DNA from 3 places in the Gelria sp. Kuro-4 genome. Region 2 is predicted to be linked to each of the others. Evidence: riboswitches for the same ligand, from Rfam matches in the RefSeq annotation. Region 2 holds a riboswitch; each other region holds the start of a gene.
What was found. A riboswitch is a leader RNA that binds a small molecule or an ion and turns the genes downstream of it on or off. The one in region 2 is predicted to bind lysine.
Positions count from the first base shown of each region.

Region 1: another riboswitch for lysine. It lies ahead of K5554_RS04925 (APC family permease); the one in region 2 lies ahead of K5554_RS02840 ((2Fe-2S)-binding protein).
Region 3: another riboswitch for lysine. It lies ahead of K5554_RS03850 (YfcC family protein); the one in region 2 lies ahead of K5554_RS02840 ((2Fe-2S)-binding protein).

Region 1 covers NZ_AP024619.1:971,222-980,773, reverse strand. The annotation lists gene K5554_RS04940 (flavocytochrome c) at 1-1,120, shown strand, start outside; gene K5554_RS04935 (FMN-binding protein) at 1,140-1,484, shown strand; gene K5554_RS04930 (amidohydrolase) at 1,720-3,372, opposite strand; gene K5554_RS04925 (APC family permease) at 3,411-4,796, opposite strand; lysine riboswitch at 4,985-5,170, opposite strand; gene K5554_RS04920 (GntR family transcriptional regulator) at 5,396-6,061, shown strand; gene K5554_RS04915 (carbon-nitrogen family hydrolase) at 6,142-6,954, shown strand; gene K5554_RS04910 (DUF2848 family protein) at 6,973-7,659, shown strand; gene K5554_RS04905 (DctP family TRAP transporter solute-binding subunit) at 7,735-8,769, shown strand; gene K5554_RS04900 (TRAP transporter small permease) at 8,839-9,315, shown strand; gene K5554_RS04895 (TRAP transporter large permease) at 9,319-9,552, shown strand, end outside.
Region 2 covers NZ_AP024619.1:538,598-548,149, reverse strand. The annotation lists gene K5554_RS02880 (NAD(P)-dependent oxidoreductase) at 1-524, opposite strand, end outside; gene K5554_RS02875 (YkuS family protein) at 625-873, opposite strand; gene K5554_RS02870 (aspartate/glutamate racemase family protein) at 925-1,671, opposite strand; gene K5554_RS02865 (TRAP transporter large permease subunit) at 1,711-3,057, opposite strand; gene K5554_RS02860 (FAD-binding oxidoreductase) at 3,228-4,430, opposite strand; gene K5554_RS02855 ((2Fe-2S)-binding protein) at 4,427-4,702, opposite strand; gene K5554_RS02850 (4Fe-4S dicluster domain-containing protein) at 4,692-5,117, opposite strand; gene K5554_RS02845 (NAD(P)/FAD-dependent oxidoreductase) at 5,093-6,205, opposite strand; gene K5554_RS02840 ((2Fe-2S)-binding protein) at 6,187-6,504, opposite strand; lysine riboswitch at 6,628-6,813, opposite strand; gene K5554_RS02835 (phosphoribosyltransferase) at 6,899-7,561, opposite strand; gene K5554_RS02830 (polymer-forming cytoskeletal protein) at 7,949-8,374, opposite strand; gene K5554_RS14380 (M23 family metallopeptidase) at 8,468-9,388, opposite strand; gene K5554_RS02820 (DUF4446 family protein) at 9,501-9,552, opposite strand, start outside.
Region 3 covers NZ_AP024619.1:743,342-752,893, reverse strand. The annotation lists gene K5554_RS03855 (M20 family metallopeptidase) at 1-800, opposite strand, end outside; gene K5554_RS03850 (YfcC family protein) at 869-2,287, opposite strand; lysine riboswitch at 2,366-2,551, opposite strand; gene K5554_RS03845 (amidohydrolase family protein) at 2,721-4,094, opposite strand; gene K5554_RS03840 (DMT family transporter) at 4,111-5,037, opposite strand; gene K5554_RS03835 (MFS transporter) at 5,076-6,461, opposite strand; gene K5554_RS03830 (transglycosylase domain-containing protein) at 6,607-8,661, shown strand; gene K5554_RS03825 (glycosyl hydrolase family 18 protein) at 8,881-9,552, shown strand, end outside.

The sequences.
Region 1 (9,552 bases), 430 kb from region 2:
CAAGGACGCTATGGACAAAAGCGGAGGCAGGCGCGACCCTGAACAGGTGCGCATGATCGCCGAACGTGGCGGTGAGACAATTGACTGGCTCATGTCTTTGGGCGTCAAGTTCTCCGATAAGGTGACCCCCGTTATGGGGAGCTCGGCGCCCCGAGCGCACCAAGCGCTTCCAGACGCATCGGGGCCGATCTCGGCCCTGGTGAAGGCGGCAGAGAGCAAGGGAGTTGAAATCTTTTACGAAACCCCGGCCGTCGCCCTTATTACAGACGGCAACGGTAAGGTCACCGGTGTGGAAGCGAAGAACAAAGAAGGGCAAGTTCTTAAGTTCAACGCTAAGAACGTAGTCCTGGCAGTAGGCGGCTTTGCAGCCGATCCGGAACGTTTGGCGAAGTACACACCCGCGGCCAAAGGTGTTATTTATGCGGGCAGCCCCGGCACAACCGGGGAGATGCTTGATGAAGCGCTTAAGCTGGGAGCCGACACGGTAGACCTGGACGTGCCTTGGCTCACTCCCACGGTTGAAGTGGACAAGAAGCAACTTATCACGTCGTTGGTTCTTTCCAAGGGTGCCATCTTGGTGAATTCTCAGGGCCGACGCTTTTCCGACGAAACGGCATCTTACGCCGAAACCGCCCAGAAGGTACTGGAACTGGGTGAGCCTTTCGTCTACGAGGTCTTCGACAGCCGGGTCAAGGAGCTTGTCTATAAGGTACCGGAATACATCAAGAAGGGCATGGTCACCGAGGCCGCAACCTTGGACGAACTGGCCGAGAAAATGGGCGTTCCCGCTGACAACCTGAAGGCCACCGTTGCAGAGTATAATAAGGCGGTCAGAAAGGAACAGCCGGATCGGTTCGGGCGGGAAATCTTCGTTGAGGAACTAAAAACGGCTCCTTTCTACTTCATCAAGGTCAAGACAGGTACGATCATGACCCCGGGCGGCCTTAAGATCAATGCCGCCTGCCAGGTACTGAATAAGGACGGCTCTGTTATTCCGGGCCTCTATGCTGTGGGTGAAACGACCGGCGGTTACCGGGCCTACGGCTACATCGGCGGTGATTCACTGACACATGCGGCCGTCACCGGCAAGGTCGCGGGAACCAATGCGGCAAAAGAGTAAAAGGGTGGGAATCAAAGCAATGAAAAGATTAGCAGCGGCAGTAAGTTCGGCATTGGTCCTAATGTTGATCACTTCCGGTTGCGCTCCGGCAGCGAAGTGGAAAGACGGCACCTACAGCGGCAGCGGTAAAGGAATGGGCGGCCCGATCGCCGTTACAGTAAAGGTCGAGAAGGGTAGAATCACGGCCGTGGACGTCACCCAGCACCAAGAAACACCGGGCATCAGCGATTCCGCCATCGCCAAGATTCCTCAGCTCATTGTTGAGAAACAATCCACCGATGTGGAAGCGGTGAGCGGGGCCACGTACACCAGCAACGGGATCAAAGAAGCTGTCCAGAACGCTTTGAGCCAAGCCAAGAAATAGGCCTTCCTTTGCAGTTCCAACCTTCACCCCGTATCGTTTACGCCAGGCACAGGCGCGGGTCAAGCAGCCGTACTTCACCGGCGCCTGTGCCTGCAGTCCAAGAAGAAAAGCCGAGGACCTGTCCCGCAGTGGGGGCAGGTCCTTACGCTTGGAGGAAACCGGGAAGTCCAACACCGAAAACGGGAGAACCGTTTCCCGGCCAAGGGGTTTCTTAGGAATCTGCCGGAACGCGCTCCTAAGACCGCCGGTACACCACCCGCCCGGCAGAGATGGTGAGGCGCACGTCGTTGGCCAGGGCGGTTTCTTCCGGGGCGGCCAGGTAGTCGCCGGCGAAGGCGGTGAGGTCGGCCAGGTAGCCGGGGGCGAGGCGGCCGCGCTCGCCCTCGGCGCGGGCCACGTAGGCCGCACCCTCAGTGAAGAGGCCGAGGGCCGTAAGGGGCGCCAGCTTCTCCGCAGGCTGCCAGCCGCCCGCCGGGTTCCCGGCCGGGTCGGTGCGGGCGATGGCGGCGTGCAGGCCAAGAAGCGGGTCGAGCGGTTCCACCGGGCAGTCGGAGCCGCCGGCCAGGTGTAGACCCCTCGCCAGCATGGACTTCCAGGCGTAGCTGGTGCGCGCCCGCTCCTTCCCCACCCGGCTTTCCACCATGGGCCAGTCGGAGGCGACGAAGCGCGGCTGCACGTCCCCGGCTACGCCCAGCGCCCGCATCTTCTCCCAAAGGGCGGGGTTCATGATCTGGCAGTGCACCAGGCGATGGCGCGCGTCCGGTCGCGGGTACCTGGCCTGGGCCGCTTCAACGGCCTCGAGCGCCAGGCGCGCCGCCCGGTCGCCGATCACGTGGACAGCCACCTGAAAGCCGGCCCGATGCGCCAGGGTCACCATTTCTCTAAGCTCTTCCGCGGCGAAATTCATCAACCCCCGCTCGCCCGGCGCATCGCTGTACGGCTCCTCCAGCGCTGCCGTGCGGGCTCCTAGAGAGCCGTCAGAGACGATCTTGATGGGTCCCAGGCTGATCAGCTCCGAAGGGGACTGCCAGTCCTGCGCCGCCGCCAGCACGTCCTTCAGTTCCCCCAGGGAGCCCACGAGGAGCGCCATCCGGATGCGCAGGGGGAGTCTGCCGCCCTCGGCCAGGGCGGTGTAGGCCGCCGCAGCGCGCGCAAAGCCGCCGGCCGAGCCTAAGTCGTCTGAGTGGGCCTCGGTGAGCCCGGCTTGAGCGGCACGCGCCGTGGCCAGCGCCAGGGCCTCCTCCAGGTCGGCCGGCCCGGCGGCCGGAATGGCCCGCTGCACCAGCCCGATGGCTCCCAGCTCAAAGACAATGCCGGTGAGCTCGCCGCCCTCGCCCCGCTGCAGCCGGCCGCCCTCGGGATCGGGGGTGGCCGCCGTGAGCCCGGCCGCCTCGAGGCCCCGGCGGTTGAGGAGGGCGGCATGGCCGCAGATGCGCGAAAGCAGCATGGGGTTTTCCGGCGCGATGCCGTCGAGATCTTCCTTCCGCGGCAGGCGCCCCTCAGCCAGGAGGTTCTGGTCCCAGCCGCGTCCCAGCACCCAGCGGCCGGGCTTGATCTTGCGCTGCGCTACAAAGTCGGCCACGCGCCGGCGCAGCTCTCCCACCGAGCGCACCCCGCCCAGGTCCACCTGGTTCAACGCGAAGCCGTAGTGCAGCAGGTGCAGATGGGTATCGGTAAGCCCGGGGACCACCGTCAGGCCCTGCGCATCGATAACCTCCGTCTGGGGTCCCAGGTAGGCCTTAAGTTCGCTTTCCGTGCCCACGGCCAGCACGCGGTTCCCCCGGACGGCCACCGCCTCAACTTCCGGCTGCTCCGGCACCAGGGTGAGCACGCGCCCGCCGCGCAAGACTAAGTCTGCTTCCATAAGGAGGGGCGCCGACCCGGCCAACGCCCCCAACACCTCCTTGCACAAATTCTCTTCATTGCTCATTCGTGCCCTGAGGCAACGCCCTCCGCCGCCAGGCGTGCCTCGCGCCGCGCCTGGGCCGTCTTAAACCAGTAGTAGGCCGGCACGCCCAGGGCCGGGATCACCAGGCCGAAAAGCGAGGAACGCGGATCCTCTTTGAGACAATTGATCAAAAGGAAAAGCGAGGTGAGCACGGAGAGGACCGGCACCACCGGGTACCCCCAAACTTTATAGGGCCGCGGCAGGTCGGGATACTTCTTGCGCAGGATGAAGATCGAAACGATGGTGAGGGTGTAGAACACCCAGCCGGCGAATACCACCATGGTGGTGAGCTGCTGGAAGGTTCCGGTGTAAAGAAGGATGATCGCTACAACCGCCGAGGCGATAAGCGATGGGATGGGCGTGCGGTAGCGCGGGTGCACTTCGGTAAAGAGCGGGAAGAAGAGCCCGTCTTTTGCCATGGCGTAGTACATGCGCGGGAATACCAGCACGCAGCCGTTGGTGGAGCCGAAGATGGAGATGAGTGCGCCCAGGGTTACCAGGGAAGCCCCCCAGGGGCCGAAGATGAGTTTGGCCGCCGCGGCCGCCGGCTTGGCGTCCTCGGCAATGGCAGCCGCAGGAAGCACTTTGAGGAGCGCGAAGTTGAAAAGAACGTAAATCGCCGTAACGCCGCCGATGGCGATGAGCAGGGCCAGCGGCAGGTTGCGCTGCGGGTTCTTGATTTCCTCAGCGATGGTGTTGACGTTGCTCCAGCCCTCGTAAGCCCAGAGCGAGGCGATGAGGGCCATGCCGAAGGAGCTTATGAGGCCCGCGCCGCCGGGGAAGACCGTCATGGTGTTGCCGGCAGAGCCGAAGATAAGGCCCGCAGCGATGATGATGACGATGGGCAGCAGCTTCGCCACCATGAGGACGTTTTGCACCTGCCCGCCCAGCTTAACGCCCAGGGCGTTGATGATAGTAAGGAAAATGATGGTGCCGATGGCGAGCATCTTGATGCCAAAGGGGCTGAGGGGCACAACGGCGCTGAAATAGGTGGCGAAGGCCACCGCCAGGGCGCTGATGGAACCGGACGCCGAGACAAAGAAGGCCGTCCAGCCCTGGAGGAAGCCAAAGAGCGGCCCGTACGCCTCGCGCAGGTAAACATAGGCGCCGCCCGCCCGCGGGATGGAGGCGCCCAGCTCGGCGTAACAGAGACCGGCCAGCAGCGTAATAATGCCGCCCGCCAGCCAAGCGAGGAGCGCCAGCCCCGGTGCCAATTGCGAGCGCTGCAGCACAAAGGAACCCAGGAAGAAAATGCCGGAGCCGATCATGATGCCGCCGATGATGGAAACGCCTTCCCAGAGGCCCAACTCCCGCTTGAGCTCCGTGTCCAAGCTGGCAAGCTCGGCAATCTTGGCATTGCTCATGGTTTTCCCTCCCTCAAATCCTCTTAAACCAGTGTTTTGGTGTCGGCCCCGCTTCCGAGGTGGCGTTCCTTCGGGGTTGCCCTTGCCTGGGCCGCGCGGCAGGCGCCGCCGGCAAAATGGGTAAAACAAAAGCCAGGCAGACAGGCCCGGCCCTGAAGGCGCGTACAGCCCATCCCTCCTTTCCCCTGCGGTGAGATAGCTCACCACCGCCGGCCCGGGGAAGCCGGCGGTGACAGTCCGGCAGTTCTTAACTGCCGACCCAGCTCGGGGTTCCGGTGCGGCACCCCGGCTTCGGCGGCGGCCCCTTTCCCCACCCCTCGTCGCTGCCCTGCTCCGGGTGGCTACTCTTGACCTGCCGCGCCTCTACCTCACCTCAGCGGTGCCCAGCACCCGAAGGACTGAGATGAGGCATTGATATTATATTTGTTCATTATGATAACCCCTTAAAGAACAACCGTCAAGAGAAAATAGGGATTTTCTGGTGGATACCGGGTTAAGTTTTGTACCTTAAAAAGCAGGGTTTTCCCGTAACTGTGGCGAATACCAATTTACATATACACATTGTATACAGGTTGTATGGGGAGGTGGAGGGATAGGTTATGGGCCAAGACCCTGCTTACCGTTCGTCTAAAGAAAAGGCCTATAAGCTCATCAAGCAGGCCATAATCACCCGGGCTTTCGCCCCTGGTCAGTTTTTAAGTGAAAATGAACTCTCTAATTCATTCGGCGTCAGCCGGACGCCCATTCGTGAAGCCCTGCAGGCCTTGGAGGTTGAAGGTTTCGTAACGCTCATCCCGCACAAAGGAGCGCAAGTGGCCGAGATTTCCCTGAAAGACTTGGATGAAGTGTACGAACTAAGGTTGGTGCTGGAGCGCTTGGCCGGGCAGAAGCTGATCGAGCGCAGCAACGAAATCTGCCTGCAGCAAATGACCGACGTCCTGGGTGTGCAGACAGAGCTGGCGCAACGGCACCAGTCGGTGGAATTCATCGCGGCCGACCGGGAGTTTCACCTGGCCCTGGTGCGCGCAGCCGGCAATGAACGCCTCTACCGCTTTTACGACAGTTTGCGCGATCACCTGTTGCGCCTCGGGCTGGAAGCCATCCAGACACCTGGTCGCATGGCCCAAGTACTGGTTGAGCACCAGGCCATTCTTGCCGGGTTGAAGGAGGGGTCGTACGCCAAGTTCAACGATGCCATAACGGCTCACCTGAGTATCACCAAGCTGGCGGTGGGCAAGAACCTGCCGAACCTGTGGCGCCCCTAGCGCCGTGCCCGCTTGCCCGCTGCTTGCCAAACTACGCTGAAAAGACGCTGTTTACTGCGCTTGTAAGGAGGAGTGAGGGTATGTCACAACTGAGAGTCAGCGTGATCCAGATGCAGGTCGAGTTGGGTGAGAAAGAGCGCAACCTGGCGCACGCCGCTGAGCTGATCGCGCGCGCGGCCAAGGACGAACCGGATGTGCTTCTGCTCCCGGAGACATTCAACGTGGGCTTCTTCCCCACTGACTTGGCGGCCCATGCCGACGCCGCCGAAGAAGGAGAGAGCCGCCAGCTGCTGTCCGGGCTGGCGCGCGAGCACCGGGTGAACATTGTCGGCGGTTCGGTGGTACGCTTCGGCCTGGACGGCGAGGTGCGCAACACCACCTACGTTTTTAACCGCGTGGGGCAGGAGGTGGCTCGCTACGACAAGATTCATCTCTTCTCCCCCTCGGGGGAAAAGGACCGGTTCGCCGCCGGGACCACCCCTTCGCTCTTCACCCTGGAGGGCATTTCTCTGGCCAGCATCATCTGCTACGACCTGCGCTTTCCTGAACTTGTGCGTGGCCTGGCCCTGGCCGGTGCCCAGGTGCTCTTTGTCCCGGCGGAGTGGCCGCACCCGCGGGTGGAGCACTGGCGCACGCTCTTACGAGCCCGGGCCATCGAGAACCAGTTCTTTGTGGTCGCCTGCAACGCCTGCGGGCCGGTAGGCAACCTGGTCAACTCCGGTCACTCCGCGGTCATCGACCCCTGGGGCGAGGTCCTGGTGGAAGCAGGAGAAGAGGAGGTGATCCTGAGCGTCAACCTGAACCTGGACAGCGTCGCAGAGGTGCGCCGCCGCATCGCTGTCTTTGCCGACCGCCGGCCGGAAGTGTATGCTCCCGCACCGCAATGCAAGTAAACGAGCAGGAGGAACAACATGCAGCAATTATCCTTTACCATCGCACGGCCGCAGCGCCCACCGGAAACCATCGTCTACCCGGTAAGCCTGATCCTGTGTCTCGGTTTCGCCGGCCGGGATCAAGACAAGGTACGCGAACATATCCGTGAACTGGAAGCAATCGGCGTTGAATGTCCGGCCAAAACACCGGTGATTTATCCGGCAGGCGGTCTGCTTGCCACCACGGACAGCGTCATTCAAGTAGTCGGCGGCGAGACCGGCCCGGAGGTGGAGTTCGTCTTTCTCCCCTACCAAAGGCGCCTGCTGGTCGGCCTGGCCAGCGACCAGACCGACCGCAGTTTGGAAAAAACGAGCATCTACAAATCCAAGCAGATTTGCCCCAAACCGCTTAGTAACATCCTCTGGGACTATGAGGATCTAACCGATCATTGGGATAAGTTGGTTCTTCGCGGCTGGGTAGGGCCGGAAGGGCAAGAGACGTTATACCAAGACAGCCCGGCCAGTGCCCTCCTGCCGGTGCCAACCCTTCTGGAACATGTACGCCAAGAGTATCCCAATCTTGAAGGCGCCGTCATCCTTTCTGGAACAGTACCAACCCTCGGTGGGCTGGCGACACCTGCACGGTTTACCGCGCTCTTGCACGACCCGGTATTGGGGCGGGAAATTCGGCTCACCTACGGGGTGCAGGACCTCCTGGCCAGGTAAAGGAGGTGAGGTGGTTCCAAGAGGTTATAGCCACTAAGAGTTCATAACACATTGGACATGAGAGGGGATACGAAAGTGAAGCGCCAGGTTGTACTTATAGCAGTGGGTCTCTTGATCGCCGCCGTGGCCTTAGCAGGTTGTGGTGGACAAGGCCCGACCGGGCAGGGCGGAAACGCTCCGGCAGGTCAAGGGCAAGCCACGGGAAGCGTGGTAATCAAGTATGCCGTTGTCGGCCCCGACGAACATCCGTACACCATCATGGCAACTAAGTTCAAAGAGTTGGTAGAGGCAAAAACTAATGGCCAGGTACAAGTGACCATCTTCCCCAACGCCCAGCTCGGCAGCGAGCGGGAAATGGCTGAAGGTGTGCGCATGGGCACCATCCAGATGACCACCGTCACCACCGACGGCACGCTCCCCGCTTGGGTTCCAGAGCTACAGATCTTCAGCCTCCCTTATCTCTTCCGCGACCGTGATCACGCCTACAAGGTAATGGACGGCGACATCGGCAAGGAATTGGGCGATAAACTCCTGGCCCAAGGGCTGCGTTCACTCGGGTTCTGTGAACTTGGCTGGCGGCATTTCACAAACAACGTACGGCCCATTTTGAAACCGGAAGATGCCCAAGGTCTTAAGATTCGTGTACAGGAGGCCAAGGTTTGGTTCGGTCTGGTGAAGGCTCTGGGGGCGACCCCGACTCCCATTCCCTTCGGTGAGCTCTACACTGCGCTCCAGCAGCGGACCGTCGATGGAGAGGAAAACCCCGTGGCAACAATCCGTTCGATGAAGTTTTATGAAGTGCAGAAGTACCTCACCCTGGATGGCCATACCTACTCGCCCGGCAGCGTGCTTATTAACTCTAAGTTCTATGATGGACTCAGCCCTGACATCCAGAAAGCCATTCAGGATTCAGCCACCGAAGCCATTCTTTATCAACGTCAGGTTATTGCGCAGAAAGAAACAGAAGACCTCCAGTTCCTCAAGGACAAAGGAATGGAGGTTGCGGAACCGGACCGCAATGCCTTTGTAGAAGTCACGAAAAACGTCCCCGAAGAAGTTGCCGACATGGTACCGCTTGAGCTAGTCGACCGCGTGCGCAACACCAAGTAGGGGCTGGGCCTCCCTAAAATACCAGGGGGCGGGCTCTTACGGCTCGCCCCCTCATCCGGAGGGACTGTTATGTTGAACCGGCTCATCGACACGGTGGTTGATACAGTTCTCGCCATCTCCCTGGCCGTAATTTCTGTTGTAACCTTTGCCGAAGTCGTTTCGCGTTACTTTCTGCATTTTTCCATCCCCTGGTCCATGGACGTAGTCCGCATCGCCTTCGTTTACTGCGTGCTTTTCGGCGCGGTCGCAGGGGTGCGCAATAAGGCACACCTTAATATCGACGTGCTTCTGGTAAACCTCTCGCCTTCGCTCCGTCGGTATGCCGACCTTTTCATCAACCTTTGCATCGGCTTTTTCTTCGTAGCTCTTACCGTCCTCGGCGTGCAGTTTGTCGGCCAAGCGGGAACCCAGACCATGCCGTACACTCTATTGCCCATGCGGTACCTCTACGCCGCGGTGCCTCTATCCGGCATTCTGATGCTCTATTACTTGGTACAACAGCTATCGTGTGATCTGCGGCCGGGCAACAAGGAAAAGGTGGTGTAGCGCGTGGGGCCGGGAATTATTGTGCTGCTTTTCGGCGCTTTCTTTCTCGGTATTCCTATCAGTTTCGCCCTGGGGCTTACGTCCTTAATTGGCCTTGTCACAGCCGATTACCCGCTGACTGTAGTGGTGCAACGTATCTTTACGGGAATTGATAACTATGCCCTCATTGCCATCGCCCTCTTCATCTTCGCCGGCGACCTGATGGCGGAAGGGGGCATCTCACGCAGACTCGTTAGT
Region 2 (9,552 bases):
CCAAGGATGACCACGCGGGGCGACAGCAGGCCGCTCACCCCGCCGAGCAGCAGGCCGGGGCCACCGCGGTCCGTGCGCAAAAGGTCGGCGGCCACGAGGACAGCGGCCTGCCCCGAGATCTCGCTCATGGCAGCCAGCACCGGGCGGACGCCGCCTGCGCCCTGAACCTTTTCCCAGCCCAGCCCCACCGCCTGTTTTTGAAGGAGCGCCTTCAGGAGCGGGCGGTTTTTGCTGAACATGAGGAAAGCGAGCAGCACCTGCCCGGCCCGGAGAAGTTCCACTTCCTCCTCCACCGGCTCCTTTACCTTAACGATCACCTCGGCCGCCCGGTAAAGTGCGGCCAGGTCGCTCACCACCTCCGCACCGGCCGCGGCATACTCGGCGTCGCTCCAGCCGCTCCCGGCACCGGCGCCTTCCTCCACCAGGACGCGGTGTCCCAGGCGCGTAAGTGCCGCCGCCCCGTTCGGCACCACGGCCACCCTGAGTTCCCCCGGCACCCTTTCCCGGGGTACAGCAATAAGCACGGCAATCCCCCCTAAATTTCCCTTTCGGCGCCCGGCCCGGCTTTCCTGCTCCCGGCGCACCGGGGCGGGAAAAAAGCGATGAGGCAGGGCTTTTCCTGCCTCATCTGGCCTTGTCCAGGCGTTCTTTGATGTCTGTCAGGACCTCCTCCGGGGTCCGCCCTTCGGCGGAAATCACCGGGACGGCCGTGGTGCGGTCGGCCATGCCCAAGAAGGAGTCATCCTGCCCGCTTATCACCACGGCCGCGGCGTCTTCCTGTCTGCCGCTGAGATCCACCACGTCGTACCCTTGCCGGGTCAGGTACTTTTTGACGTAGTCCAGCCCGGCCTCGACGGCGATCCTCTCTGCCACACAGCCACCTCCCGCAGTTCTTGCTGATAGCTTTTCCGCGCTCCCGCGGCTTTATCCGGAAACAGCCGCCCACCCGGCGAAGGGAGGGTAGGTAGAGCACGCGCCGGCGCGCGCCACCAGGTGGCACAGGCTCACGATATCGAACACGGGAAGGCGGCTTTCCTCCTGCACCGCGCGTGCAAAGGGCGGCAGGTTGGTGCACTCGAGGACGATGGAGCCGATCTCCGGGTGAGCGGAAGCCAACCGGCGGGCGGCGTGGCGCACCTCGTTTTCGACAGCCGCCGGATCCAGCGTTGCTTCGCCCCGAATAAACGTGCGGGTGAACTCCGGGGCCTCCTCCAGCCCGTAGATCACGTGCGGCACTTCTTCTGCACCCACCGCGGCCAGGTGGCGCGGTGAGAGGCTCGGTGCGTGGGCGGTGATGATGCCTACCGGCCGCCCGCCGGTGAGGCGCCAGGCCAGCGGCACCTGCAGCAGGCTCGATGTAAAGAGCGGGACCTTCACACTGGCGGCAAGCTCCGCCTGCCAAAGGGCAAGAAAGCCGCAGCTCGTGGTGATGGTGCGCACCCCAGCGGCCTCAAGTTCCTGCGCCGCCGCGATGAAGGGCGTGAGCAGGGCCGGGTCCGCCTCTTCAACCACCTTAAGCGGTGAGGCACCCTTAACCACCTGGTAACGCACCGGAAATGGGAAGGTGGCGGCGTTGCCCACATCGCCCGGGAGGCGCGGGAAACGCGTATCCAGCATGATGATTCCCAGGACCTGGCCGTAGTTGGTGTAACCGCCCTCAATCAGTGCCATGCCGCTTCTCCTTTCGCCTGCCGCGCGCCGGCCCGCCGGCTAGAACAGCTGGAACCAGGCCGCCAGGCCCGTCAGGGCGAAGTAGAGGGTAACCGGGAGGGCCATCAGCATCACCCGCACCGGGTCCACCTTCTTGGCCAGGATACCGCCGACAATCCCTACCACCACAAAGGTGGTCAGGCACACCGGCGGCATGGACTGCCCGGCCATGGCCAGGTGGGCCGCGCCGAGCGCCGCCTTGGCCGGGGCGACACCCAGGTTTTGAGTGAGGATGGGACCTAGAAAGGGCACCAGCGTGTTTTGCGCGGTGGTCTGCGACCCGGTGAGCATGCCCAGGAGGAGCATGGCTGCGCCGCCGCCCAGCTTAAGCGCCGCCGGTGTGAGGCCCTTGGTGAAGGCCACCACCTGGTCGATCATGCCCGAGGCGTAAAAGGCACCGATCATGACGCCGGCGCAGAGCTGGATCTGTACGGTTTTAGAGACGGCGGCCAGACCCTTGCGGAAGATGGTCCCCGCGTCGCGGCGCACGCGCCGGAAGGTGAAGGCCACCAGGGTGGCCACGATGATGGCCTGGATGATGCGGTTGGTCAGAGCCTTGGCGATGGGGACTCCCGCGAAAGGAAGCAGCGGGTCCAGCACCTTAAGCAGTTCCACCTTGAAGCCGGACCGCAGCACGACAATGCCCGCCAGGACGGCGAGGGGCAAAAGGCGCAGCCATTCCTGCGCCAGAATCCGGCCGGCCGTCCGGTCCGGGATAAGCTCGGCGGGCAATTCTTTGATGCGCACGTAGCGCCAGACGGTGAAGAGGCCCACGATGACGCCGAGGCTCACGGTTACGTAGCCGGTGTTCACCACCGGGTCGACCGGCGTACCTACCAGGCCGGCGGCTAGAAAGAAGGCCTGGGTGATGGGCGGCATGATGGAACCGAGGATACCGCCCAGGAGGATGATGACACTTGTCTCCTCGGGGCTGAGGCCCAGCTCCGCCAGGGAGAGCACCACCAGCACCCCGATGACCGTGACGGCGGCGATGGCGTCACCCAGGAGGGACCCCGCCAGCACCAGGGTGAGGAGCACCGCCGCGATGAGCCCCTTGGGCGAGCGGCCGAAGAGGGCGCGGAAGGTGTTGAGCACAGTGTCCATGGTGCCGAGGCTAACCTGGGACTGGGCATAAATGCTCCCGAAGATGGAAAGGCCGATCACCCAGGCGATGCGGTCGATGCCGTCGATGGCCGCCAGGAGGGCCGCGCCCGGGGCCACGCCGCCGAAGAGGAAAGCCAGGAAGGCGGCGGTGAGAAGCCCCAGGCGCACTTCCCCGCCGATTTTGGGAAGGGGTATCAGGATAATCAGGAACAGGGCCGCCACCGGGATGAGGACGCTCAACACGGGCCAACCACCTCCTCGCCACTGCAGGTCTCGTTTGAATAAAAAGTGCGGGCGGCACAAAGGGTTCTCCCGTCGGGCGCGAGATCCGACCCCGATCGCGAACGACGGGCGATACAACTTTCGCTGCATCACCGGCGCCGAAAGAGTATCTTCTTTCGTCGGCTGGGTGCTCAAGGCGTGACCTTCAGCTGCCCGCCCTGGTCTTTGCCGCGGGCAAAGCGGTCCACGGCGAACTCGGCCAGGGGAAACGACGTTCGGCCGCTGAGGATGAGCTCCGCCAGCAGCCGGCCGGTGATGGGGGCCAGGGCGATCCCGTCACCCTCGTGCCCCGCCGCAATGTAGAGATTCTCCCACCCCGGCGCTTTGCCGAGGAAGGGCAGGCCGTCGGGGGTGTACGGGCGGAGCCCGGCAAAAGTGCGGACGGCGTGGAGCCTCGCCAGCGCCGGCATGATACGGGTGGCGTGGCGGACGACTGCCCTGATGCCGAGCGGCGTGGTCCCCTTATCCCAATCCACAAATTCCCGCGTGCTGCCGATGAGAAAGCCCCCGCTCTGCGTTTGCTCCAGGGCCAGCCCCACCCCCAGGCGCAGCGCCTCGTCCTCCGCCGCCGCCAGCAGCTCCGGGTGGTACTTGGCGGCGATGTAGCGGGCACAGAGGAAAATGTGGTGCACCAAGGGCGGAGCCGGCTCCGTTACCACCAGCTGGCCGCGGCGCGGCCGCAGCGGCAGCTCCAAGCCGAGCGGGGCGACGAGCTGCGGGGTGAAAACGCCCGTGGCGAACACCACCGCCCCCGCGGCGATCTCTTCTCCCCCCGCCACCACGGCGCTGAGGCGCCCGCCGGCGCGGCGCAGCCTCTCGAGCGGCGTCCCCTGGCGCAGCGTCGCCCCCAGCCGCGCTGCGGCCTGAGCGAACCCCAGCACCACCTGCAAGGGATTCACCTGGCTGTCCTGGGGGCTGTAGGTGGCACCCACGATGTGCGGTGCCAGGGCGGGTTCCAAGCGGCGGGCCTCGTCGCCGGAAAGGAGGCGCACGTCCAAGCCGATGGCCTGTTGCTTGGCCATAAAGGTGCGCATGGCCGGAAGTTCTTCTTCGCGCTCAATGACGATGAGCCCGCCGCAGTTGTTGTACTCAATATCCCACTCCAGCTCGTCCGCCAGGCCCCGATACAGCTCCGCGGACGCCAGGGCCAGCGACAGGTGTACCCCCGGGCTTTTCGACTGGAGGATCACAAAGCCGTCGCAGGCGGAAGACGTCTCGGCGCCCAGTTCCGCCCGCTCCACAAGAAGAACATCCGCGCCCTGCTTGGCCAGGTAGTAGGTGACGGCGGTGCCAATAACGCCGCCGCCCACCACCACCACATCCGGAGCCTTCATGCCTTCTCCCCCTTCAGGCCGGCCAGCATCAGCGGGCGCGTCGGCGGGCGGTAAGTGCCGGGGGGGATCTGGGCCGGGCTCTGGCCTGTCTCCTGGGCGAGAAGCTGGATGATCAGGCGACGGCAGGTGCATCCCTGGCAGAGGCCCATGCCGGCCCGGGTGAATTTTTTGATGGCTTTCACCGTGGTCGCTCCGGCGCGGATGGCACGCCGGATGTCGCCCTTGGTTACCTCCTCGCAGCGGCAGATGATCACATCGTCGTCATTTCTCATCGCTCAGCCTCCTCATCCCCCGCACTTCCGCGGCCAGGGCACTGGGTACGGCCAGGGTAACCAGCCAGGTGCCGTCCGAGGTGCGCACCTGGCGCACCGCCGTCACGGGAGCGGCCGCCACCGCCCTGCCTTCACGGTCTACGGCGGTCACCACAGCGCCCACCTTAGGCAGCGGCAGGAACTCGTAGGGGAAGGTCACCTCGGCCGCCTCGCCCTCTTCCTTCACCAGGAAAATGGCCAGGCCCGGGCAGGCGGCGACGCACAGGCCGCAGCCGCTGCACTTGGCTGGGTCCAGGCGCGGGCGGGCCGTGATAGGCTCGCCCACCTGGATGGCCCCCTGGGGACAGGCCGTCTCGCAAGGGTTGCAGGGAATCTCCTCGGGACACTCGATCACTGCCACCGGCCGCCGCTGCATTTGAGCCACCCTTTCACGATTTCCTCCTGGGCGCGCCGGCGCCCGCCGCCGAAGGGCCCGCTGCGCAGGGCTTCGAGCCTGCGGCGCGCCGCTTCCTTTTCCGCTTCCAGCTCCGGGCCGCCCCGGCCGGCGAAGGCCGCCGCCGCCAGGCCGGCCAGGCACCCCTCCTCCAGGGCCGTGGAGGCCTCCTCTACGCCGGCCGCATCCCCGGCGACAAAGAGGCCGGGTACGGTGGTTTCCATGTCGGCGTTGTGGAGCGGTACATGCCCGCCCAGGGGGCCGGAGTATGCAAAGCGGCACCCGGCCTGCCACGCCAGCTCCGTGAGCGGAGTTAAGCCTACCGCCAGGCAGATGAGGTCCACCGCAAACGTCTGTTCGCTGCCCCGCACCGGCCGCCCGTTGTCATCCAGGGCCGCAATGGTGACCGCCTCGAGCTCTCGGCCGCCGGCGGCAGCCAGCACCGTGTGCCGCGTCCAGATGGGAACGCCCGCGCGCCGGAGCTTCGCCGCATGGACGGCGTAGCCGCCGATGTGCGGCGCCGCCTCCACCACTCCCAGCACCTCAGCCCCCGCCTGCAGGAGCTGGTAAGAAACGATCAGCCCGACGTTGCCGGCCCCCACCATAAGCGCCCGCCGCCCCGGCAGCACGCGGTGGAGGTTCACGAACGTCTGCACCGCCCCGGCGCCCATCACCCCGGGCAGGGTGCAGCCGGGAAAGGCCAGGGCGTTTTCGCCGGCGCCGGTGGCCAGTACAATGGAACGCGCCGTAAGGGTGGAGGTGGTACCCTCCCGGGCCACGCCCAGGGTGTGGTCAAAAAGGCCGTAGGCCACTGTATCCATCCACAAGGCCACGCCCTGGGCCCTGCAGGCGGCCCCCAACTCGGCCGCGATGCGGAAGCCGCGCACCCCGGCATGGTGCGCCCGGGAACCGAAAAATTTATGGATCTGTTTGCGCAGCTGCCCGCCGGGCACGGCGTTTTCGTCGATAAGCACCACGTCCGCTCCGGCTCGGCGGGCGGCCAGGGCCGCCGACAGCCCGGCGGGCCCGCCGCCCACCACGGCCACCTCCGTCACTTCCGCTCCGGCCACTGCCCCAGCCCCCTTTGCGTCTCCACCTTCATGCCCGCCCGAACCGGGGTGACGCAGGTACGGACGTTGGGGACGCCGTCCACCGTCATCACGCAGTCGGTGCAGCGCCCGATGCCGCAGAAGGGGCCGCGCGGCTCGCCGCGCCGCTTGGTGGTGCGGAAGGCGCGGATGCCTGCGGCGAAAAGCGCGGCGGCGATGGGTTCGCCGGCGCGGGCCGGTACCTTTTTGCCGTCCACCTCAATCCAAACCACCGGGGCCGCGGGCAGCGGGCCCAGGATGGGGTGTTCTTCTATGCGCAACTCTTCCTCCCCCTTTACCATTTCTGCGCTCCGCGCGGGGGGGTTCCCGCCGTAAAGACGCAAAAACAGCCAGGCAGACAGGCCTGGCCGTATAGGCGCTTGAGCCCATCTCTCCCTCCCCAGCTGTGAGATAGCTCACCACCTGCGGTCCGGGGTGGCCGCAGGTGACAGTCCGGCAGCTCTTAACTGCCGACCCAGCTCAGGCGCCTGGAGCGGTCGCCCGGCTTCGGCGGCGGCCCCTTTCCCCGCCCTTCTCCGCTGCCCTGCTCTGGGCGGCTACTCATGGCCTGCCGCGCCTCTACCCCACCTCAGCGCTACAGCGCGTCGCAAGCAAGGACTGAGATGAGGCAACTATTCTTTTAATTCATATCTTACCGCTCATTATCCGGGGGTGTCAAGGGGGATTCCCGGGGAGCGAGCCGGGGTCTTCCCAGGCGGCCTTAAGGAGACGGATCACCTCGTCGTCACTTACCGGTGGGAAAGCGGCGTAGTACTCCCCCACAGCCTGAAAGGCGGGCGGCTCCTCGAGGCAGAGCACCTCATCGGCCACAGCCCGAAGGCGCGCAATGCTCTCGGCGGGGCCCACGGGGACGGCCAGAGTAAGGCTGGCCGGCCCGTCCCGGCGCAGAAGACGCAAGGCCAACAGGTCTGTGATCCCGGTGGCCACGCCGTCATCCACGAGGATGACATGCCGGCCGCCGACACGGGGCGGGGGACGGTCACCGCGGTAAAAGCGCAGGCGGCGCGCAGCCTCGGCCGCCTGGCGCGCCGCTTCGCGCCGCAGGTAATCCTCGCCGACGCCCAGACGGGCAATGAGGGCAGCGTCCCTGAGCTCGGTACCGTCGGGGGCCACGGCGCCGATGGCCAGCTCGGGATTAAAGGGGCTGCCTATTTTGCGCGGTTGGATGATGTCGAGGTCGCCGCCCAGGCGCCGCCACACGGGGAAGGCCACCGGCACCCCGCCCCGTGGAACGGCCAGGATGAGCGGATCCGGCTTCGCCACCTCGGCGAGAGCGACGGCCAGCTGTTCGCCGGCTGCGCGGCGGTCGCTGAACATGAGCCACCCCTACCTGTCGTTCTGCTCGTACGTCGTCCTTACCAGTATGGGCGGACAGAAAACGCGTTATGTACGGCCGGCGGCCCTCACGCGGCCGCCGCCGGGGATATGCTCTTCGGTTTCAACCAGGAACGGGCGTTGTCCCCAAGTTCCCCTGCCGCTTCCACGGGAAGGGGGCGTTCCGCCGGCGCTTTCACCTTCTGGTCCGTGAAGACCTCAACGCCGGGCGCGACCGCGGCCGGCGGCAGAATCCACTATGAAGGCGACATCCACGGGGCCGTTTCTTTGCCCCGTTGATCACACGTGTCAAGACAAACTTACGCTGCAGGCGAAACTTCCACCTCACGGGCCATGGGCTCGGGCCGCGTGGTCTGATGCCTTTCCCTCTTAAGAGGAGGCGTTAGCGAAGGCGTTCTCCATTTCGGGAGCCGCCGCCGTGCTCTTGCGGGCGCCTTCTTCCGCCCCGCGCATCTCGCAGGTGCCGAGAAAGAACCCGCCATCGCTTACCGCTAGGTTGGTCACATGGATCTTGCCCCGCACCTTGCCGGTAGCCGTGATTTCAAGGCGGCCCTCCAGGTCGAGTTCCCCCTCCACCTCCCCGGCCACGGTCGCATGGCGGGCCTTGATGTTGGCGGTGGCGCGCCCGCTTTCGCTGATGACGACATCGCCCTTTACGGCGATGTCACCTTCCACCCGGCCCTCGATGCGCAGCGTACCGTGCGCCGTGATGTTGCCTTTAAACTCGGTGCCCCGCCCCAGGATGGTATCCACCTGGTCGTAATTGATCTCGTCCTTCTTTTTTACAGCAAACATGCAGCGTGCATCCTCCTTCGGCCCTCCAGCCCGGGGAAGCGCCGGAACCACCGCCCCCGGCCTCCCGCGCCGGGGAGCAGAGGGTGTCTTCCGTTACAGCAGGAAGTCCAGCGGGTTTTCCTTGCGGCCCTGGTAAATGACCTCGTAGTGAACGTGCGGCCCGGTGCTGCGCCCGGTGTTGCCCACGTAAGCGATGACCTCGCCCCGTTTTACGGTTTGACCGGCGCGCACATTGAGCTTGGAGTTGTGCCCGTAAGCGGTCTGGTAGCCGTAGCCGTGATCGATGATGACGAAGCGCCCGTAACCGCTCTTCCACCCGGCGAACACCACGCGGCCTGCGCCGGTGGCCCGCACCGGTGCGCCGTACGGGGCGGCGATGTCCAGGCCTTCGTGGAACTCTACGCCCGGGCCGAAGGGTGAGCGCCGGAGGCCGAAACGGGAGGTTACCGAGCCGCGTACCGGCCAAGCGTTTGGTACATGTTCCAGACGCTGCCGGTACTGGGCGACCCTGGCCTTCAGATCCGCCAGGCGCGCCCGGGTGGGTTCCAGCGCCCCGGCTGCGCTGCCCAGCACCGCGTCGATATCCGCGGGGTGCACACCGCGGGACGCTCCCCCGCGCGGTGCGCTCTTCGCCGGCTGCGCGGCTCCCTCAGGCCCCCGGGGCAGGTCCAGCATCTCCCGCACCTGGCTGTCCAGCGTGTTGAGCTCATTCAGGCGCTCTTCCACATCCGCCGCCCGCGCGGCCAATGCCTCCAGCTGGCGGGCCTGCTCGCGGTTGACGCTGCGCAGGGCGTTTATTTCGGCCGCCGCCGAACGCAGGCGCAGGTAGTCGTAGCCCAACCAGGCCAGGCTGAGGGCGGCCAGGACGGTGCACAAGGCACCCAGGCGCAGGAGCACAGTGGGTATGCGCAGGTTGCGGCACTGCTCACCGGAATGAGGCGCGATGATAACGGTGAAGGCGGGAGGTGGCGGTGCGGGGCGACGCCGGCGGACCAAATTGTGCGGAAGTCGCAATGGAACCACCTCAAGCAAAAGCGCTATTGATGTTCGATTGCCCTTTGTTTAATCATTCTCCGCCCTCGCTGGAAATTCCTGCTCATGGGAGTATAAAAAGGGTACAGGCCTTTTAATGTGCCTGTGCCGTAGTAGCGATGGCCTGTTCTTCTTCTGCGGTGAGG
Region 3 (9,552 bases), 200 kb from region 2:
GCCCCGGCGCGGGCGCAGTTCACCACCCGGCCCGCCACCTCATCCAGGTATTTGCGGCGCGCGGCCCGCACGTAAAAGCGCGCTACGGCCTCCTCGGGGACAATGTTGGGGGCCTCGCCGCCCCTGGTAATGATACCGTGGATGCGCACATCGGGGCGCACATGCTGGCGGAGCGCGTTCACCGCGTTGAAGGTGAGGATGACCGCATCCAGGGCGTTGATCCCCTCGTGCGGCGCGGAGGCGGCATGCGCCGCCCGCCCGCGGAAGCGGAACTCCAGGGCGTCCATGGCCAGCGAGGGGGCGGTGAGCACGGTGCGGCCGGAGGGGTGGATCATCATGGCGGCATCGATGTCGCGGAAGGCCCCGCCGGCGGCCAGGGGCACCTTGGCGCCGTTCGTCTCCTCGGCCGGGGTACCGAAAACGTGGATGCCGCCCGGCAGAGCCGCAAGAAGCGGCGCCAGCGCCAGGGCCGCGCCCAGCGCCGCCGTGCCGATGATGTTGTGGCCGCAGGCGTGGCCCAGGCCCGGCAGGGCATCGTACTCCGCCAGGAAGGCCACCGCCGGGCGCGCCGCCCGGCCGGCCAGCACCGCGTGGAAGGCGGTGGGGATGCCGAAATACCCCCGTTCCACTGCGAAGCCGGCCGCCGCAAGTTCCCGCGACAGAAGGTCGAGGGCGAAGAACTCCTCCCCGCCCAGCTCCGGGTGGGCATGGATGGCAAGGCAGATCTCTGCCAGGCGCGGCTTCAGCCGCTCTACCTCCCCCCAGGCTTTTTGCTTGAGGGTGCGCAAGTCATTCTCCATTCTGCGACCTCCCGCTCCCGCGTTGCAGTTTTGAGAAAAACAGTGGAAAGTTGATACCTGACCCCGGGTTAGAAGGGGCCGTAGTGGGTAAGCTGGGCGATGGTCATGAAGGTCAGCCCGATGACGTACTGCATAGCGATGAGGGGGGCGACCCAGCGCAGCCACTTGGGCCAGGTAACACCGGCCAGGGCGAGGCCGGCCATGAAGTAGCCCGAGGTGGGGCTGTAGATGTTGGAGATGCCGTCGCCGAACTGGAGCGCCAGCACGGCGGTCTGGCGGGTGACCCCCACCAGGTCGGCCAGGGGCGCCATGATGGGCATGGACACGGCCGCCTGGCCGCTCCCCGAGGGTACCACGAAGTCCAGCACGCACTGGACGCCGTACATCCCCCAGGCGGTGAGGAGGCTGGGCAGACCGCTGATGGCGGTGGCCATGCCGTGGAGCAGGGTGTCCATGATGTGGCCGTCGGAGAGCACCACGAGCAGCGAGCGCGCCAGGCCCACGAGGAGGGCGCCGTAGGTCAGTTCTTTGGCGCCCTTGACGAATTCCTCCGCGATCTGGTCCGGACTGAGGCGTCCCGCCAGCCCGCCGAGGACGCCCATGGCCAGGAACAGCCCTGAGATCTGGGTGATATACCAGCCGAGCTCCACCACGCCGTAGACCAACGTCACCACCGAGGCCAGCAGCACCAGGAGCACCAACGAGTGCTGCGGCTTGAATTCCCGCACTTTATCCAGGCCCAGGTCCTGCTCTTTGGCGCGGTCTTCAGCGTAAGTGGAACTGAGGGTTGGGTTCGCCTTCACCCGGCCGGCGTACCAAAAGATGTAGCCCGCCGTCACCAGGACGAAACTAGCATACGCGGCCAGGCGCAGGCCCATACCCGAAAAGAGCGGCAGCTGGGCGATGCCCTGCGCCACGCCGACGGTGAAGGGGTTCATGAAGGCGGCGGAAAAACCGGCGTTGGCCCCGGCCAGCACGATGCCCGCCGCCGTCACCGAATCGAAGCCCAGGGCCAGCATCAGGGGCACAATGATCGGAATGAAAGCCAGGGTCTCCTCCGCCATGCCGAATATGGCCCCGCCGAGCGAAAAGAGGAGGACGAGGACGGGGATGGCCAGTCGCTCGTTGCCCTTGAGGGCGCGCGCCGCCGCTTCAATCCCGGCCTCGATGGCTCCGGTGGCATTGATGACGGAAAAAGAAGCCCCAACCACAAAAATAAAGAAGATGATATCCGCCGACTGCACCATGCCTTTGTGCACGGCTTGGAAGAGGCCGAAGAAGCCCACCGGGGCCCGCTCCACCACATGGAAAGAGTTCGGGTCGACCACCATGCGCCCGCGGGGGCCTTCCACCTGGTCGTAAGCTCCAGGGGTGACCACCCAGGTGGCTACGGCGGCGATGATGAGGATGGCAAAAAGCAGGACGTAAACGTGTGGGACATGGAGACGCCGGCGCCGCCGGGTCTGTCCCGTGCTATCGTTAGCCACGGCTTGTCCTCCTTCTGAAAAATAATAAGCAGCCTCGATGGCTGCAGGATAAACTGCTTCCACCCCTCCTTCCCCTTGCGGTGAGATAGCTCATCGCCGGCGGCTGGGGGACGCCTCCGGCGACAGTCCGGCGGGTCTTTCCCGCCGGCCCAGCTCGGGTGCCCGGCGCCGGCCCCCGGCTTCGGCGGCGGCCCCTTTCCCCGTCCCTCCTCGCTGCCCTGCTCTGGACGGCTACTCTTGACCAACCGCGCCTCTACCTCACCCCAGCGAAAGGCTGAGATGAGGCCCATATTGAGATTGAGCAAATCTTCACGGTGATGATACCACGCCCCCGCCCCCCTGTCAACCGCCTTCCCCGGGGTCAGGTATCAACTTATCAAAGTTTTTCTCAATACTGCGAAGGAGCGCCGCTGCCGGCGCATCGCCGGCCTGCTCACTGCTGCGGCGCGCGCAAGATGTGGCCGGGACGCGCGCCGGTGAGCCGGCCTTTTTCCACCACCGCCCGGCCGTTCACCAGGACCAGCTCGATGCCCTCCGGCGCGCGCGCCGGTTCGGCAAAGGTGGCCCGGTCCGCGAGCACCGCCGGGTCGAAGAGGACCAGGTCCGCCCAGGCGCCTTCCGTAAGGCGCCCGCGGTCCGTAAGGCCCAGGCGCCGAGCCGGGCCCAGGGTCATCTTATACAGGGCGTCGGCAAACGCCATTTTCCCTGCCCGCACGAAGCGCCCCAGCACGCGTGGGAAGGTGCCGGCGCTGCGCGGGTGGCCCTGCCCGCCGCGCAGCAGGGTATCGCTGCCCACCAGGACCAGCGGGTGCTTAAGGGCCAGGAGCACCTCATCGGCCCGCAACACGAAGGCCACCACCAGGGTCTCCGGGGCTTCCCGGCGCAGCTTTGCAAACAGGGCACGGTCACAGCGCCGCCCGGCGTAGGGCCCCTCCGCTACCTGAATGGCGCTGTAGTCGGCGCCCCAGCGGGCCAGGCAATCGCCGTCAAAGCCGGCCGCACCGATGAAGGTGCAGAAGGCGGCGTAAGGGTAGCAGTCGGCCAGCACGCGCTCGCCGCGGGCGGCCGCCGCTGCGATGAGTTCCAGCGCCGCCGGCATCATGCCGAAGGCGGCGCAGCTTCCGAGGTGGGAGATTTGAAAGGGCAGGCCCGTCGCCCGGCCCAGGTAGATCATCTCTTCGATGGAAGGGAGCGCCCGGTCGGCGTCGGAGCGAAAGTGCGCCGCCAAGAGGCGCGCTGGAAACTCGGTGGCCACCCGGGCCAGGGCGAGCAGCTCGTCGGTGGGTGCGCCCGGGGTGTACTCGATGCCAAAAGAGATGCCGACGGCCCCCGCCGCCAGCGCCGCCCGCGCCGCCTCGCGCAGGCGGGCGACTTCGCCCGCCGCAGCGGGCCGGTACTCGTCGCCGATGCCCAGCTCGTGGCGCAGCGCCGTATAACCGACGAAGGTGGCGTAGTTCACCAGGCTGCCTTGGCGCTCGAGCTGCGTAAGGTAAGTCCCGGTGTGGCCCGTGCCCAGGCCGCAGTTGCCGCCGACGGAGGTGGTAACCCCCATGCGCGCCTGGCAGGCGGCCACCTCTGAGCCGATGACCGCCGACGCCCCCTCGCCGCTCAGGGGATCCTCGTGCATGTGAAGGTCGATGAAGCCGGGCGCCAGCGTGAGCCCCCGCCCGTCGATAACGCGCCGGGCGGCCGGGACGCTCCTGCCGAGGGCGGCGATGCGCCCGCCAGCGATGCCCACCGCACCCACCCCGCTGAGCTCACCCGCCGGGTCGGCGAAGACCACGTTTTCAATGGCTAAATCCAGCATATCTGCACCTCCATGGTTACGCATCGACTGCGGCGCGTTTTTCCCCGGCACTGCCAGGTGCCCGCGTCACCAGCACCACGCCGGCGATGATGAAGAGCCCTCCGCCCAGGGTAGCGAGGTTCACCTGTTCGCCCAGCATGAGCGCCGAGAGGGCAAAGGACACCAGCGGCTGTAGGTACTGGAAGACGGCTACGCGGCTGGCCTCCACCTGGGAGAGCCCCCAGTACCAGAAGTAGTAGCCCCCTACGGAGCAGAAAGCCCCCAAGAAGGCCACGGCCAGCCAGCCGCCCGCTGTGAGGCGCGCTGCGGCCGGCAGCACCCCCAACGGAAGGGCCGCCGGATAGAACCAGAGCGTGCCCAGGAGGGTGATGTAAAAGGTGGTGATAAGCGGCGAGTAGCGGCGCATCATCTGTTTGCCCAGGATGGAAAAAAGCGCCCAGCAGAAGGCGTTGAGGACCATGAGCAGGTCCCCGGCCAGGCCGGCGCTGCCGAAGGAGAAGCGGAATGTGCCCCGGCTGATCACCGCAGCCACGCCGCCCATGGCCACGGCGATCCCCGCGATTTTCCGCGCGGTAAGGCGTTCACCCAACCAGAGGGCCGAAAGCACGGCCACAAAAAGCGGCGCAATGCCGATGAGGATCCCGGCATTGGAGGCCGTGGTAAGGCTGACGGCGGTGTACTGCACCATGAAGTAGGTGGTGACGCCGAGGAGGGCCAGAACGTTGAACATGATAAAGTCGCGCCCCGCCGGGCGCGGCAACCTCTCCCCCGTTCGCCGCAGGCCCAGCCCCATCACCGGCAAAAAGAGCAGGCTCGCCAGGGTGAAGCGCAGGGTGGCGAGGTTGATGGGGCTGATCTCCGCCAGGGCCAGTTTCGCCACGGGGAAAGAACCACCCCACACGGTGATGACGAAAAGAAGCGCCAGAACCACCTTGAGCGGCATAGGGCTCATAACCCCCTTCCCAGAGTTGGACCATGCTTTCAGGCCGTGGCGCCGGGCGGTGCCGGCGGCCGGCAGGCAGATTCTTGTAAAGGCAGGGCCGGCGCAATGTTCTCGGCCCGCGTCTCCGGCAGGCGTAAGGCGGCCGCGCACGCCGCCGTCACAGCCACCAGGCAAAGCAGGAAGCCCCAGCGAAAACCGGCCAGCGGGTAGAGGCGCACGCCGTTCGCCAGCTCCCCCTCCCAGGTGGCATCGAGAATGAGCCCCACCAGCGGCTGCAGGACTGCGGCGCCGAGAAACGAGCCGGTGTTGATGGTCCCAGTGGAGACCCCGGCGATGGCGTGCGGGCTTACTTCCTTGGCCACGCACATCACCAGCAGGTAGCCGCCCGAGCTCAGCCCGAGGAGGAAAAAGAGCACGCGCAGCAGCGGCAGGGGAAGCGGGCCCGGCCAGGCAACGAGCAGGGTCCACAGCGCCACCGTCAGGAGGGTGAAGCCGAGGAGCGGGGCCTTGCGGCGCCGCAGGCCATCGGAGATGATCCCCGTGAGGGGTCCCGCCAGCATCACGCCGACGGCCGTGCCCAGGGTATAAAGCGCCGCCTCGCCCCGGCTGAGGCTGTAAACCTGCATGAGGTAAGGTACGCCCCACATGGCGGAGATAACCATGAGCGAGCCGTTGAGACCAAAGGCGGCAATGAAAAGCGGCAGGGTGTACGGGCTTCTCCGCACGTAGCCCAGCGCCCGCATCAGGGAGATGCGGCCCCCCGGTGCCGTCGCCGGCGGGCGCCGCCCTGTTTCTCTGGCCTCGAGCTGGGCGATGGAAGGCAGGCCCATGTCCTGGGGCCGGTTGCGCACCACCAGCCAGCAGCCCGCCGCCACCAGGCTTCCCAGGACACCCACCGCCACAAAGGAGCTACGCCAGCCGATGGCCGCCACCGAGAGGGCCAGCGGCGCGGCCGCCAGGGCGTTACCGCTGTTGCCCACCAGGGAGGTGAGGCCGGTGATGGTGGCAAACTCGCGCGGCCGGAACCACTCGGTTTGAATCTTAAGAAGTGAAATGAAGACCACGGAAACGCCCAGGCCGACGAGGAACCGCCCCGCGAGGGCCACGCCCAGGTGCGGCGCCAGGCCGAACACAATGGAGCCTATCCCCGCCACCAGGGTACCGGCGCTGGCGGTGAGCCGGGGGCCCAACGTATCGGCCAGGGCGCCGCTGGGGATTTGCATCACGGTGTAGACATAAAAGTACACGGCCCCGAGATTCCCCAGGGCGGCGGCGCCGAGGTGGAACTCGGCCATCAGCTGATCGGCCACCACCGCCAGGGCGATGCGGTGAAAGAAAACAATAAGAAAGGAAAAAGCCAGCATCCCCCAGACCAGCCAGCGCCGGCGGAGGAGCCGCGCCTCCAAAGCCGTCCGGTTAACCATCGCTTCCCTTCTTTGCTTCGTTTTTTGCCGCACACGGTTTCTAATTTTCTTCGCCGGCCGGCGCCCATCTCCTGCCTGGTTCTGCTGTATAGGTTTTCCAGCAGAGGCAATACTAAGAAAAGATGAAGGAAAAGGGTTGATCCTTGTGCCCAAGCATGTACGAAGAACCAGCGTCACCCTGGTTAAGCTGGCGCTGGCCGCCGTTCTTGTCCTGGCGCTGGCGTTCGGCGCCTACGTCCTCTTTACTCCCCTACCGCAGGCGGCCGTCCCGCTGGCCAGCCGCTTGTTCGACATCCAGGGGCAGCAGGTGGCCAGCCTTTATACCCAGAACCGGGTGGACGTCCCGCTTACCGACATCGCACCGGATTTAAGGAACGCCGTCGTGGCGATAGAGGATTACCGTTTCTACGAACACTTCGGCGTAGACCCGGTAGCCGTCGCGCGCGCAGCCGTGCGCAACCTCAGGGCCGGGCGCGTGGTGGAAGGCGGCAGCACCATTACCCAGCAGCTGGCGAAAAACCTCTACCTGACGCCCGAGCGCACCTTCGAGCGCAAAATCCGCGAGCTGCTCTTAACCTTAAAGCTGGAGGCCCGCTACTCCAAAGAGCAGATCCTGCGCCTCTACCTCAATACCATTTATTTCGGCCACGGGGCTTACGGTGCCGAGGTGGCCGCCCAAACCTACTTCGGCAAGCACGCCCGCGACCTGACCCTGGGCGAGGCGGCGCTCCTGGCCGGCCTGCCCCGCAGCCCGGCCCGCTACTCGCCGTATATCGACCCGTCGGCCGCGCTGAAGCGCCGCAAGGTGGTACTGGAGCGCATGGCGGAGCTGGGTTACATCAGCGCCGAGCAGGCCCGGGCGGCGGAAAACGAGCCGCTCAGGCTTGTGGGGCTGAAGGCGCGTACCGGGCGGGCACCCTATTTTGTGGATTACGTGGTGCGGCAGCTGGAGCCGCGCTACGGCGCGGACGTTCTCAACAAGGGCGGTCTTAACATCTACACCACCCTGGACCTTACTGTGCAGGGAGCGGCCGAGGCCGCCTTCCGCCAGGGGCTGCCCGTCTCCTTCCGCGACGCGCGGGGCGTAACGCAGCCGCAGGGGGCGCTGGTGGCGCTGGACCCGAGGAGCGGCGCGATACGCGCGCTGATCGGCGGGCGGGACTTCAGCGAGACCCAGCTCAACCGGGCTGTGGCCCCGCGCCAGCCGGGCTCAGCCTTTAAGCCTTTTGTCTACCTGGCGGCGATGGAAAACGGCTACACAGCGGCCAGCACCTTCATGTGCGAACCCATCGCCCTGCCGGTGCCCGGCCAGCCGCCCTGGACGCCCACCGATTACGGCAGCCAGGACTACCACTTCCGCCCGCTGACGTTGCGCGAGGCGCTCACCATCTCGGACAACGTGGTCTCGGCACGGCTCAACTACGAGCTGGGCCCCGCTAAAGGGGTGGCGGTGGCCCACGACCTGGGTATTACAAGTCCCCTCACCCCGCACCTTTCCTCCGTGCTGGGGACCAACGAGGTGACCCCGCTGGAGATGGCGGCCGCCTTCTGCGCCTTCGCCAACGGGGGCAGGCGCGTGGAGCCGCTGGCGGTGCTGCGCGTGGAGGACCGCTACGGGCGGGTGCTGGAGGAAAACCGTCCCCGCCTGCAGCAAGCGGCCGATGCGCGGGCGGTGTACATTGTCACCAATATAATGGAAGACGTTACCCGCCCGGGCGGCACCGGCAGCGCGGTCGGCCGGCTTCTTAACCGCCCGGTGGCCGGGAAAACGGGTACCAGCCTGGGAAATGCCTGGTTCATCGGCCTCACCCCCGACCTGGTGGCGGCGGTGTACGTGGGCAACGATGAGCCGGCTCATGATATTTACGGCACCGGCGGCGGTCTGGCCGCACCAATTTTTGCCACTTTCCTGACGGCGGCCCTGGCGAGCACCCCGCCCCACGAGTTTACCCGGCCGGCCGGCATTGTGGAAGCGGAGATCTGCACCGAATCGGGCCTTCTGGCCACCCAGTGGTGCCCGGCGGAAACGGTGCGGCGCGAGATTTTCATCCAGGGGACCCAACCCTGGCAGCCCTGCAACATCCATACGCCCTGGAGCAACTGGCAGCTCCCCTGGCCCTTTGGGGGCACGCCGCCCGGGCCGGGCGCGCCGTCCCCTCCGCCGCCGGCGACACCCGGGCCGGCCCCGGCCACACCTTAGCCCCTGCTGTTCGGCGGGCCGGCAACCTTTCCTCCCGTTACCATGCATGTCACAAATTGCGCCAGCTGGCAGATACAGTTCCAGCTGGCGCTATCTTTTCCTCTCAGGACAGGCTGCGCCCTTTTCACCGGCATGACACCGGCGCGGGTAACAGGTTATAATGGCCACGACCACGTGGCCTGTCCGCTAAGAACCGAAAACACACCGAGGAGGAATAGAATGAGAAAAAACATACTGGTGCTTATGGCCGTCCTCACCGTTCTCACGGCGGCCCTGCCGGCGCAGGCCGCCCCGCTCGGCAACCGGCTGCTCTACTTTGGCCTGACGGGCGCTGACGTGGCCGAACTGCAGGCCGGCCTAAGCCGGCTGGGCTACAACGTGGGCCCCGTGGACGGCGACTTCGGTTACCAAACCGAGCAGGCGCTCCGCCAGTTCCAAGCCCGCGCGGGGCTGATCGTCGACGGCGTGGCCGGCCCGGCGACGTTCACCGCGCTCCAGAAGGCGCTCAGCAACACCTCGCGTTCCGGAGCGGGCTTCGTGCGGTACATAGTCCAGCCGGGGGATTCGCTGTACTACATCGCCCAGCGTTACGGCACCACCGTTGCAGCCATCTCCCAGGCCAACGGGCTGACGTCGGAGTGGATTTACCCGGGCCAGGCGCTGGCCGTCCCGCGCGCCTTCCCGCCCGCGCCGCCGGCGGAGACGCCGCCGCCCCCGGCACCCAGGCAGAGCCTCGAGGTGGTGGGTTACTATGTGGAGTATTACGAAGGCGACGACCTGTCGTTCCAGTCCTTGGCCGCTCACCGGGATGCCATCTCCACCCTGGCGGCGTTCAGCTACAGCGTGAACTGGGACGGCAGCGTGAGCGGCCGGCCCTTCACGAGGCTCATG